3 regions of the Alteromonas sp. S015 genome follow, and region 3 is predicted to be linked to each of the others. Evidence: predicted binding sites of a transcription regulator. Region 3 holds the regulator's gene; each other region holds the start of a gene.

Region 1 (4,445 bases), on a different contig from region 3:
ATTAGCTCAGTGGTTAAGTTAACGTTCGCCTGTTCAAGGGCAGAAGAGTTAATTTCGCCAAACGTACCCGTTGTTGCTTCGCCTGCTAAGGCTTCACCTGAAAGAATACTTTCCTTCCACTGTGTGCTGCTCTCTTGGGTTAAACCTTGTTCGTTAGAAAAGCGAACTAACGCGACACGAACAATAGGTTCTGACGTCCCATTTGAGAACGTAGCGCGAACTAAGCCATCAGGACCAATGTCAATACCTGTGAGTCGGCCTACTGGCAAACCGTCTTGCTCAAGTGACGTTACTTCGAAAGCTGACGCAAACTGCGAAGGTTCATTGGGTGTAGCTAACGTTGGATTTAAGTTGAAGTCTATTTTAATTTGCTGAGTAGCATCAGAGCCATTACTGAGAATACCAGCACCGAGTTCAACTGTTTGGATTTTATTATCTACCGATGGGTTTCCATCTGGTGTTTCCATTGCAATAAAGTCACCGCCCGCCGAAAAAACAAGCTTAGAGGCAGTGACTGCATTAGTTCCTGTTCCCACGCTGTTTACAACACCAGGATCGCCTGGCGCTAAAGGTAAGCCCGGATCGGCTGAATCCACTTGGTTAACTAATGTATCGTCTATAGCGGTAGCAACATACCACTCGTTCGCCGCAGCATTATCTTTGATAAAATAATAGGTCATTACGTGACTGTCACCAAGTGAATCATAGACAGTAACGGAGGTTGCCGCGTTATAAGTAAGTGGATCAGTGGGATCAAAGTTAGCTGGGTTTATTGCTGTATCTCCAGCTGGCAAGTTCATTCTGATGTCAACTTCAGTTGTGGCTTGCGGAGAACCAGAAGAGTCAGGAATACGCACAGGTTCAGTGGTACTAAGGGCAACCGAAGCGCTTGTACCATCAGAGTTAACTGGGAAACCCAGCAAGTTATCGCCGTTGCTATTCACTACAAAATTGTCGGCGTCCAGCTTGAACTGACCCGCTCGGGTAAAAGAGAAGTCGCGCGACGTAATTTCAGGCACTGTCGCAAAGAAACCATTCCCTGTAATTGCTAAATCTAACGCTGTGTTAGTGAATTGAAGGCTACCCTGAGAAAACTGCTGTGCAACCTCTTGAGTTAGTACACCGTCACCCACTTTTGTTTTACCACCTGCCAAAAGTGATGCTGCATATACATCACCGAATTCAGCACGCGATTCTTTAAAGCCAACCGTATTTACGTTTGCGATGTTGTTGGCGGTTACATCCAAATCTTTTTGTGCGGCTGATACGCCACTCAGTGCAATATTAAAAGACATTGTTGATTCTCCTACTAACTGCCGATTTGAATGACGTCATCAAGATTGATACTGACATCACCATCCAAATTCAAAATTACGCCCTGACCGCTGCCGGCCAAGCTTACACTTCCAACATGACGATTAACGGCAGTGCTAAGCTGCACACCTTCACCGTTCAACTCTGCAGTAGCACTGATAACATATTCACCTGCTGCCATTTGGTTGCCATGTTTATCTTTGCCATCCCATTCAAACTCAATGTTACCTGCACTCTGTGTGCCTGCATCAATGGTTTTAATTACTTCCCCGAACTGATTTTCAATGCTAATCGTCATGTTTTGAACCGTTTTCTCGTTCACAATGACGCCTGAGATCCCATCACCTTCATTTGCCATATAGCCAACATTACCTTGAACTAGCACGTTTTGACCGATGAGACTCGACGCTTGTAACGCTTGATTTGATGTCATTGAAGCCGCAAAGGATTCGAATTTTTCGTTAAGCTGCGAGATCCCGTCAGCCATAGTAAATGACGTCATCTGCGCCACCATTTGATCATTGTCAACCGGTGCAGTCGGATCCTGGTTAGCAAGCTGTTCAGTCAACATTGAAAAGAAATCTTCCTGCGTTAACTGTTGCTCGGTACCATCGGCGATTTTGACAGTTTCTTCCTGCCAATAAAGATCAGTATTTAAGCCGGTATTGTTTATGGTGTTCACTGATTAATCCTCACATTATTCAAGCGGCAAATTACTGCCCTTGACCTAACTGCAGTACGCGGCGAAAGATTCGCTTAGTGGTATCCGCTACTTGTACGTTTGTTTCATACGCTTTCGACGCTGACATCATGTTTGCCATCTCTTCGACAATATTAACGTTCGGCTTATAGATGTATCCATTTTCATCTGCCATTGGGTTATTCGGCGAGTACTCCACATTAAGCGGTGCGTCGCTTTCCACAATACCTTTAACCTGTACACCTGCACCTTTCGACTGATCACGCATAGCGTCTTGTAATGCTGTTGCAAAAACAGGGTGTCGAGCTCGGTAAGTTTCGTCATAGCTGCTGCTTACTGAGTTTGCGTTGGCGATATTACTTGCCGTGGTATTTAGACGCACATTTTCCGCTTCCATACCCGTACTCGAAATTTGCATTACGTTAAATAAACCCATGACTATTGACCTCCTGAGCTGAGTGCTTTTTTCATGCCTTTAACTTTACCATTCAAAAATTCAAGGCTAGCCTGGTAGCGCATTCCATTATCTAAAAATCGGTTTCTTTCCGCCTGAACTTCTACCGTGTTACCGTCACCGGTGTCTGGTTGAGTTGGAATGCGGTACTGCATGTCAAAGTTTGCCGCTACTGACGTTGAATTGCCGCTTAGGTGGCGTTCATTGGTTCGCACCATTTTCGAGGAATGCCCTGTTGAACTGCCCGATGTCTCTCGCATTGCTGACTGCATAGCTTTATTAAAATCGATGTCTCGCGCTTTATAACCAGGCGTATTTGCGTTGGCCAGATTTCCGGCAATCACTTCCATACGCTCGGTACGTATACTGAGCGCTGACGCGTGAAAGCCCACCAGTTTATCTAGGTTAATAGCCATAACATGACCTCTGACATACTTAAAACATTTCGTGTTGACAATCTAAATGAGCATTTAAAAGTGAGACTTTTGCCGATTTACTGTCGCTTGTGAAATAGTTTGCAAGGCTGATGCCAAAATTAGATTTTGACGGGGGGAAATGGACGTCTTAGTTTCAACTTAAACAATTAAAAGCTTTATTAATCAGTCCAGTAACTTAGATTATTTTTTCTGATAGTAAAGGCCAGGGTGACACTTAACCATACTGTATATATCACTCGCAGCACTGATAGATTCCGATGCGCCAAGGAATAGCACACCCTGAGGCTGCAACTGTCCGGCAATTTGTTGCAGGATCCGCTGTTTCACTTCAGCAGAAAAATAAATTAATACATTTCGGCAAAACACTATGTCAAAGCGGCCAAGTGCGGCATAGCTTGAAAGTAAATTTAAACTTCTGAAGCTGACCATGCGACGAACGTCGGATTTTACCTGCATAAGTCCACTTTCATTTTTTTGGAAAAAGGCCTGTCTCCGATGCGGGGATAAGCCTCTCGCCAAAGACAACTCGTCATAAATACCTAACTCACATTTTTGCAGCATTTCTGATGACAAATCCGTGGCTACAATCTCAATACCCGCCCTCAATGCACCAGGCCGCTGACGCTGGTATTCAAGTACAGACATGGCGATGGAGTACGGTTCTTGCCCAGACGAACAGGCCGCGCTCCAAATTCGGATCTTTTGATTTTTTGTCGATATTGCTGGTAGTAACTCATTTACAAGTAAATCAAAGGGGTAGTTGTCTCGAAACCACAAGGTTTCATTTGTGGTCATAGCGTCGATTACGTCCTGAAGCAAGGCTCTGTCGAACCCCTTCACCACCACGTCTATCAGTTCGTCAGCCGATTCATATTTGTGCTTGAAGAGCAATGAAGCTAAACGGCTGCGCACCAGGTATTGTTTACTTTCACCCAATACTATGCCGCATTGCTTTTCCAAAAACTCTCTAAACTTTACGTAACTTGCTGGCGAAACGTCTTTATTAGCCAATCCTGTCTTGCTCCGTTATTCGCATTCTGTCATCAGCCACTTTTGTACCGCTGTAGCAAGTTCATCGGGATGGAATTTCGCGATAAAGTCATCTGCCCCCACTTTCTGCACCATAGCTTGGTTAAAAACACCACTTAGCGACGTATGCAATACAACATGGAGCTTTTGCAGCTCAGGCGTATTCTTAATTTCAGCGGTGAGTGTATATCCGTCCATTTCCGGCATTTCAATGTCGGAGACCAGTACGCCAACACGGTTTGTCACATCACCGTACTCTTCCGCAATTTGTTTGAGCCTGTTTAATGCTTCTAGGCCGTTTTTAGCAAGTTCAATCTCTAGACCCAGAGAAGTCAGTGCCTTTTTAACTTGATTTCTCGCTACCGCTGAATCATCAGCAATAAAGATAATTTTGTTCTCTTGACCTTCAGTTGTAAGGCCTTCCGCAACTTCTGAACTTACTTCGGCATTCAACGGAGAAATTTCATTCAAAATTTTCTCAACATCTAGAATTTCAATAAGTTCATTCTCA
Region 2 (4,445 bases), on a different contig from region 3:
ACATGGTTGGTACGCCATGTAATCCCGTGCACTTTTCTTCTTCTACTGTACGGAGTGTTGTCTCAGGGTCGAATGACTCCCCGGGGAATACTGCGCATGCACCCGATGCTAAGCAAACTAAGTTGCCCAAGACCATTCCAAAGCAGTGATAAAGCGGTACGGGAATACAAAGTTTGTCTTTGTGCGTGAACCTCATTGCTTGTGATACTAATAACCCGTTATTTAGAATGTTTCGGTGCGTTAACGTTGCGCCTTTCGGATTTCCCGTGGTGCCGGAGGTAAACTGAATATTGATGTTATCATCCGCGCTAAGGTTCGATTCAACGGCCTCCAACTGAGATTTAAGCGCTTCCGTTGGTTCTAATTGCAATGCAGAAAAAGCCTGTAATCCTTCTACAGGCTTATCGCCAATAGTGTATACATATTTAAGTGAAGGCAACTTAGCAAGCGTTAGAGGACGCTTTGGTGTGTTCTTATCTTGGCTGTCTATTTCTGGCGCAAGCTCTTTCAACATGGCGACGTAATTTGACTGCTTGAATGACTGTGCCATGACTAAGTATTTTACGGCAACGTTATTAATGGCAAACGCTAATTCATCAGGACGATAAGCTGGGTTCAGGCATACCATGATCGCCCCGATTCGCGCAGTGGCCATCTGTACGATCGACCATTCAATATTGTTCGGAGACCATATACCTACGCGGTCTCCGGGTATTACACCGTTTGCAATTAAGCCGCAAGCAACACGCTCTACTTCATACCAATACTGCTGATAGGTCCAGCTAACGTCTTGATGTTTTACAATTATCGCTGGATTATCGCCGTAATTGTCGACAACATTTTTGAAATACTGACTGATAGTGAGCGACGTCAGTTCAGCGTCATCAGAGCCAGTAAACTCACTTTTCTGAAGAGGGAGTAAGGAGTTCGGTGTAAATTTTGATTCCATAATATCTTGCCTCCATGCGCGTACGCATCTGATTTATATATAAATAATAGAGTTGGCTGTTTCGGCTTTTGGTTCCAAATAACCAATGGCAACAATTGCAGTAAATGCTGAATACACAACGAATAAAACAAATAATTCAATCTTTATTAACAATATTGTTGCAAACGGGTTTTGTCGACAAGATGTTAGTCGTATATGGCGTTATTCAACGATGGATTCGTGTGACTCGTCGTACACGCTGAAAGGAGAGTAATAACTAAAAGTGACAATGTACTTGATGTCTAAAGAAAATTATCTCGACTTTAAAGAAAGAAAAAAGCCTCCGACGAAGGAGGCTTCCTAAAAATTTTTATTTTACGAGTGGTGAGCGTCTATTCAGACTCAATACCTTCGAAGTATGCACGATATTCCATACGGGTAACGTATGAATCGCCATTTTCATCTATCATCTCAAAGTCACCTTCGACATGTGCAACTTTTAACTCCTCGGCTGTAAGCTTACCGTCGCTGTCTACATCGATTTCAGTAAACTTATTGTCGGCTGTAGCTGACATCTCGGTGCGAAGCTCCTTATTCTTCTCTGATATCATCTCACCGTCAGCTTTAGAGAATAATTCAGGGTTGCCCTTTTCCGAGAGTAAAGCGTCATTGGTGCCTTCAGTTTTCACCTGAGTAATGATGTCGTCGCTAAACATTGATGGCTTTTCATCAACAAACTTGTTGAATTCAACACGGCTTATCATGCTATCACCATCGGTATCCATTTTTGCGAGAAGCTTATTGTCAATAACGCCAGAAGACTCAGAACCGACGATATAGCCGTTCCCATCTTTATCCATTGCGCTAAATCCCATCGAGATCTTCTCCTCGTGGTGGCCTGCTACTGCTGAAGCAGATAGTGTTGCAGCAATAACAGCGCTGGTAATCATACTTAGTTTTGTGATCTTCATAATCAAATTCCTTCTGGCTTTTACAGTGAACTTGGGCGCTCAATTGCCCTAACCACTAGGTCCACAGACCTCAACACAGGTGCAGATTGTAAGTTTCAACCTGACACCGCTAATGACTTACGTAATTCATTATTCATTGAATGTGCCAAATGCATAACTAACTGATTTAATGGCGTAATAAAAATTTAAGGCGAGGATTTTAATGTTATTGCTATGTTAAATTGTCGCAGTGTTTGCAAGATCTTCATACGTCAAACTTAAGTGGACATCATGTTTAGGTAAGACCCTGTTAAAGATACTAAAACAGTGAGAGTTGATCGTTCGCTATTGTCTCAAACTGTAGGCCAATAAGAGGCAAGATGCTATCGGCAATGGGTTGGATTTGCTTTTCAATATAGTGATCGTATTGAAGGGGGGCCGTTGCGGTTTCGACGGTTTGAGGGCCTTGTACTGTAATGACATAGGCAATAGTAGTATTAAACTGATAGCGAAGTGGTAATCCCTGTTCTTTATACTGCTCATCCGCTAATCGAGCTGCCCTTACGTGGGGAGGCAGCGACTTTGTATACGACGACAAAGGCTTTCGAAGGCGCTTTTTATATATCAAAGCGTGGTCCATTTCACCGGATCTTATCGCGGCTATCGTGCTATTTATGTAGTCTTCAACAGGCTGTCCAGTGAACACTTTTTTATACAGCTCGTACTGAAAGGTTTTAGCTAGTATCGTCCAATCAGAGCGGACATTTTCTAAGCCTTTAAAGACAAGTTCACCGCCTTTCATTCCTGCGTAACGTTTTTTGCTGCCTTCGGAAGAGCCTCGGATCGTCGGCATAAAAAACGTAGAAAAGTGAGATTCAAACTCAATTTCTAAGTGGCATTCAATGTCGAACTCACTTTTTAGTAACTCAGTCCACTTTCGATTAATAATGCTAGCTAGCTCAAGTCCAGTTTCTGACGGCGAACCCAGTGCATCATTCCCTTCTACATGAACAAATGTTGAGTCGGTATCACCGTAAATAACCGTATAGCCTAGTTCTTCAATCCAACCCGCAGTGGTTTGCATGATCTCATGACCCCGCAGCGTAATAGAGCTAGCCAGGCGAGGATCGTAGAAGGGACAGCCGCCACTACCAAGGACACCATAGAAGGAGTTCATTAATATTTTTATGGCCTGAGAGCGCGGTGCGTCTTTCTGTTTTTTCGCCTCGTCGCGCTGAAGCCATAGGTTTTCAATGATCGAAGGCAGAAAATGAGATTCACGACTAAATACTGCGCCTTTAAACCCTTCTATCGAAGAGTCCGGATACTTAAGCCCTTCTGCAAGCCCCAACGGATCGATTTTGAAAGTGCGAATTATGGAAGGATAAAGGCTCTTAAAATCGAGGACTAAAACGTCCTTATATAAACCTGGCTGGGAACGCATGACATAACCACCCGGACTAGCCAAGCCTCCATTTTCAGGTCTAACCCCCGCCACATAAGACTTGCGGTGAAGCTTAGGCAAGTACACATTTAAAAACGCGGCCACTGAGCCTCCGGGACGACTCATATCCAGGCCGGTAAGAATACTACGCAACGCTAAAAAATCGATAAACTGGGTTTTATCCTGAATGCGGTTAACCAGTTCAGTATCCTTGAAGTTATAGTTGGCGAGTACAACGGGGTCACTATGATACAGACGCTTTATCGCTTCAAGCTTATCGGCAGCTTGAATAAGCTTATTTTCGCCAAGCAGTACTTCAGAAACGTGATCAAGCGAGAACGACTCGAATTGATAAGTCATTGTTTTTAGTGCTTCGATCCCATCAATCACGCATCGTCCTGGTACATCAACCAGGGTTTGATCTTCCCACTGTCTTACAGATGCCTCTCGTTCGTGCCGGCCGATGGCATATTTAAGCGCATTCGCACGAGCGCGGCGCTCAAGTATCGCCATATCGAACTGCTTAACGTTCCACCCTAAAATGATGTCTGGGTCGTAGGATGTAAAATAGGCAAAAAATGCTTCTAGCAGTGCCTTTTCTGATTCAACGGTAATGAGCTCATATGCGCTGTCTTCTTGTCCCTGCAATGTTTGCCCAATAAAACGTGGCGGGCATACAAGCAGCACAACGTTGAGTCCTTCGCCTGCTAGCGCAATGCTAAACAGTTCTTCATGCTCATTGCATTCGATATCTATGCTTAGCGATGTAAACGTGGTTCTGAATTGGCAAGGCCTGATTTGCGCATTCTCTATAACAATCTGCGACGTATGCTCTAAAGGCTGAGGTGCCAGAAATTCCACCGCGCCATACACAAAGCGCTCCATTAAGTAGCGGTCGGCAACGCGTATATCAGCTTCGTACAATATAATGCTGCTTTCCTGCGCATGCTGGCGAAGCTGATGCATGTGTGATTCGGTTGCAGTTTTTACTGTCGCAACAGGAACTTGTTCCAGCGTGTGAAATCCGTCATCTGAAATACTGATCTTTGCTGAAATACGCTCGGCTATATTGCGTAAATCATTCGCGTGATCTACTGATACAAAGCAGGTGGGGTATTGGGGT
Region 3 (4,445 bases):
TACTGACGAGAAGCGTAAACCTGTTGGGGCCTTCAACATGCACATGCTATTGAAAGCAGGAGTACTTTAAATGGCAACGACCTTGTATACCGATTTAGACGGAGCGCTCTTTAAAAAGTTAGCGCATATTAAGCTGTTGGTGTGTGACGTAGATGGTGTGTTTTCTGACGGCCGCATTTATCTGGGTAACGAAGGCGAAGAGCTGAAAGCATTCCATACGCGCGATGGATATGGTGTTAAAGCGTTAGTGAGCAATGGAGTCAATGTAGCTGTGATTACAGGTCGCCGCTCTGCCATTGTTGAAAATAGAATGAAGGCACTTAACGTTGCACATATAATTCAGGGCGAAGAGAATAAAGCAGGCGCGCTCAGCGAACTGATGAAAAGCCTTGAGTTAAACACTGATGAAGTAGCTGCGGTTGGTGATGACATGCCAGATACGGGTATGTTTAATCACGTAGCGGTCAAAATTGCGGTTGCCGATGCCCATCCTTACGTGGCAAAAAATGCAAACTGGATTACTTCGCTACCTGGTGGTTTTGGAGCAGTCCGAGAAATTTCGGATACTATTTTGCAAGCCAAAGGTGTATCAAATGAGATTTTTGGAGCGAGTGTATGAGCCTGTTTGGCTTTAATCGCTTAGGATTAAGCATATCTGCGCTATTCATTCTGGCGTTGTTTATGTACATCCCTACGTGGATGGAAGAGCAGCCTGAAATGCAGGGAAGAGGTGAAAACGATGCACTCAAGCCCGCCTACAAAGCGAGAAATCTAACCACTACACTGTACAATCAAGACGGGGAGTTAAATCACAAGGTGTTTGCAGAGTCGATGGAACATTATGACCAGCTTGGCTTTGTATTGTTTCAACAACCTAAATACACGCTTTATACAGAAAACGCGTCGTCGCCCTGGGTGGTGACGGCGAAAGAAGGAACGCTCTACAACAATGAGCTAATCCAACTTGAAAATAGCGTTGTTATTGAAAATCAAACTGCCGATGATTTTGTCAAAAGTTTATCAACCGAATACATCCAGATAAATTTAGACACGAAACAAATGACATCTGATCAACCCGTTGAGATACTAGGTACACAATACCTTATTCTAAGTAACGGGTTTAACGCGAACTTACGCACACAAGAATACGAGCTTTTAGACCATGTACAAACGACTTATTCCCCTAGCAACTAGTCTTATACTTGCCATCGCTAGTGGTGCTGCGCTTGCCAGTGAAGAAGATTTTTCACAGCCCATTAAAATAGGGTCAAACACCCAATTTATTGACGGTAAAAATAAAACCGCGCTTTACAAGGAAGACGTACTCATTACGCAAGGTTCTCTTGTTATTAAAGCTGATGAGGTTGAAGTTATTGCAACAGATGGAAGCGGACGAGAAATATTTATCGCCCGAGGCAAACCTGCAAGCTATTCTCAATCGCTTGAAGACGGTACGCCAGTGTCAGCTAAAGCCAATGAAATACGCTACGAGGTGATCAATCGCACTATTTCTTTAGCGGGTAACGCTGAATTACAACAAGACACCAGCAAAGTACAAGGTGATAAAATCACATTTGACATGATTACTGAGCAATTGCTGGCAACGGGTGGTAAGGGTAAGAATGGTGAAGGTCGCGTAACAACTGTATTTACGCCTGAAACTATTCGTAAAACAACGTCAAAGAAAGACAACAAGGACAATGAATAGCAATGGCAACTTTGAGCGCTAAAAACCTTGCTAAAGCATATAAATCGCGACAAGTTGTTCGCGATGTGAGTCTTTCAGTCTCAACAGGTCAGATTGTCGGCCTTCTTGGGCCTAATGGTGCCGGTAAGACCACTACCTTCTATATGATTGTTGGTTTGGTGAATCTGGATAAAGGCAAGATTGAAATCGACGACAATGAGCTAACTCACCAGCCTATGCACGAGCGTGCACGCCGCGGAATTGGCTACCTACCGCAGGAAGCGTCTATTTTTAGAAAGCTAACGGTACATGAAAATATCATGGCCATACTGCAAACCCGTAAAGATTTAAATTCACTTCAGCAGGAAGAAGAAGCAGATGCGCTACTTGATGAATTTAATATTAACCATATACGTAATAGTACGGGGATGAGTTTATCAGGGGGCGAGCGCCGTCGCGTTGAGATTGCCCGTGCCCTGGCCGCAAAACCGCAATTTATTTTGTTAGACGAACCATTTGCTGGTGTTGATCCAATATCAGTTAATGATATAAAGAAGATAATACAACATCTTCGCGATAGGGGTATTGGAATCCTTATCACAGACCATAACGTACGAGAGACATTGGATGTTTGTGAAAAAGCGTACATTGTGAGTCATGGCGAGCTTATTGCGCAGGGAACCGCGGAACAGGTTTTAAGTAATCAAAAAGTAAGGGATGTATACCTAGGCGAACAATTCAGGCTATAGTTAGTGTAACTGAATTGTCATTTTTCAGTTTCGCTCCGGTATATTCAATTTAGAGCATTAAAATAAGACGTAGATGAAACCATCTTTACAGCTAAAATTTAGCCAACAACTTACCATGACGCCACAGCTTCAGCAGGCCATTAAACTGCTGCAGCTTTCTACACTTGATCTTCAACAGGAAATTCAAGAAGCGCTCGACTCTAATCCACTATTAGAAATTGAAGAAGGTAACGACGAGCCACAGTTAGAAAAGAACAATATCGATAATGACGACGGGGGTTCTGAGGCCACTGCTTCTGCATCTAGTGACACGCTAGAAGCGGGTGATGCATTAGAAAAAAACGATCTTCCCGATGAGCTGCCTATCGACAGCACATGGGATGAATACTACTCCGCTTCATCTTCTCCCGCTCCGGGTCCATCTAATGACGACGAGCAGATCTTCCAAGGTGAGACTACTGAAGATATTCAAGAGCACCTATTGTGGCAAATGCGCCTTACTCATTTCTCGGATACCGATCGCGCTATCGCTACAGCAATCATCGACTCTATCGACGAGTCAGGTTATTTAACCGTTACCCTTGATGAAATTTTAGAAGCGGTTAACGATGATGATATGGAAGAGCCGATTGAAATGGACGAAATAGAATGTGTGCTTAAGCGCATTCAGATGTTCGACCCTATTGGTTCTGGCTCACGCTCTCCACAAGAATGTTTAATGGTGCAATTGCGCCAGTTTTCAGAAGACACACCGTGGCTTGCTGAAGCGAAACAACTGATTGAAGAATACTCTGACTTACTGAGCAGTAAAGACTATCGTACGCTTATGCGTAAAAGCCGATTAAAAGAAGATCAGCTGCGCGAGGCAATGCGTTTACTGCAAACCTTGAATCCTCGTCCAGGTAGTGCTTTAGTTACTAAAGAGCCTGAGTATGTTATTCCTGATGTATCAGTGACCAAAAAGAATGGCCGTTGGGTGGTTGAGCTGAACCCTGACAGTCTGCCTAAACTAAGTGTTAACCAACAGTACGCAGCCATGAGTCGCCGTGCCAAGAATAGTAGCGACTCACAATTCATCCGCTCACACATGCAAGAGGCCAAGTGGTTCATAAAGAGCCTTGAATCTCGCAATGATACATTGATGAAGGTTGCAAACTGTATTGTGCAGCAACAAATGGGCTTTTTTGAGCACGGTCCGGAAATGATGAAACCAATGGTGCTAAATGATGTCGCAGAAATGGTAGATATGCACGAATCGACTATTTCGCGAGTAACAACGCAGAAGTACATGCACACGCCACGTGGAATCTTCGAATTGAAATATTTCTTCTCAAGTCACGTTGCAACTGAGTCTGGTGGTGAATGCTCGTCTACAGCGATTCGAGCATTGATCAAAAAATTAGTGGCCGCTGAAAAGCCCAGCAAGCCGCTAAGCGATAGCAAGATTGCTTCATTGTTGGCCGAACAAGGCATTAAGGTTGCCCGGCGAACAATAGCAAAGTACCGGGAATCTTTATCGATTCCGCCGTCGAACCAACGCAAAAGCCTTATCTAAACGGGCTTAATAATATAAGGAAGACGAAATATGCAAATCAACCTTACTGGTCATCATGTCGAAATCACCGACTCTTTGCGTAATTATGTCGATACGAAGTTCAGCAAACTTGAACGTCACTTTGATCACATTTCTAATGTGCATGTCATCCTGAACGTTGAAAAATTAAATCAAAAAGCCGAAGCGACCGTTCATTTAAGTGGCGCTGAAGTATTCGCATCCTCAGAAAATACAGACATGTATGCGGCGATTGACAGCATGGTTGATAAACTCGACCGGCAGGTAATCAAGCATAAGGAAAAACTGAAAAAACACTAGTAGTCAATTAAGCATGGATATACAAGCCATCGTAAGTCTGGACCGCACCGAGTGTGCGGTTCAGTGTAACAGTAAAAAGCGAATTCTTGAGATCATCGCTGATATCGCTGCCAAGCAAAACGAAAACATTGACCAA

The links. The regulator sigma-54, encoded in region 3, starts transcription at its own class of promoters, with help from an activator protein. The targets are predictions, from matches to a motif close to GTTGGCACGNNNNTNGNNT.
Region 1: a site for sigma-54 is predicted at 2,984-3,002, ahead of flgB (flagellar basal body rod protein FlgB). Genes of this name have one in related genera too.
Region 2: a site for sigma-54 is predicted at 2,031-2,049, ahead of V7R42_RS10495 (EF-hand domain-containing protein). Genes of this name have one in related genera too.

What each region holds. Positions count from the first base shown of each region.
Region 1 is NZ_JAZETO010000014.1:9,862-14,306, forward strand. It holds gene flgE (flagellar hook protein FlgE) at 1-1,295, opposite strand, end outside; gene flgD (flagellar hook assembly protein FlgD) at 1,310-1,996, opposite strand; gene flgC (flagellar basal body rod protein FlgC) at 2,028-2,450, opposite strand; gene flgB (flagellar basal body rod protein FlgB) at 2,453-2,884, opposite strand; gene V7R42_RS19595 (CheR family methyltransferase) at 3,086-3,916, opposite strand; gene V7R42_RS19600 (chemotaxis protein CheV) at 3,932-4,445, opposite strand, start outside.
Region 2 is NZ_JAZETO010000004.1:424,506-428,950, reverse strand. It holds gene V7R42_RS10500 (AMP-binding protein) at 1-952, opposite strand, end outside; gene V7R42_RS10495 (EF-hand domain-containing protein) at 1,321-1,899, opposite strand; gene V7R42_RS10490 (DNA polymerase II) at 2,198-4,445, opposite strand, start outside.
Region 3 is NZ_JAZETO010000002.1:282,260-286,704, reverse strand. It holds gene V7R42_RS05325 (KpsF/GutQ family sugar-phosphate isomerase) at 1-70, shown strand, start outside; gene kdsC (3-deoxy-manno-octulosonate-8-phosphatase KdsC) at 71-619, shown strand; gene lptC (LPS export ABC transporter periplasmic protein LptC) at 616-1,194, shown strand; gene lptA (lipopolysaccharide transport periplasmic protein LptA) at 1,163-1,708, shown strand; gene lptB (LPS export ABC transporter ATP-binding protein) at 1,711-2,436, shown strand; gene V7R42_RS05300 (RNA polymerase factor sigma-54) at 2,510-3,991, shown strand; gene hpf (ribosome hibernation promoting factor) at 4,022-4,309, shown strand; gene ptsN (PTS IIA-like nitrogen regulatory protein PtsN) at 4,323-4,445, shown strand, end outside.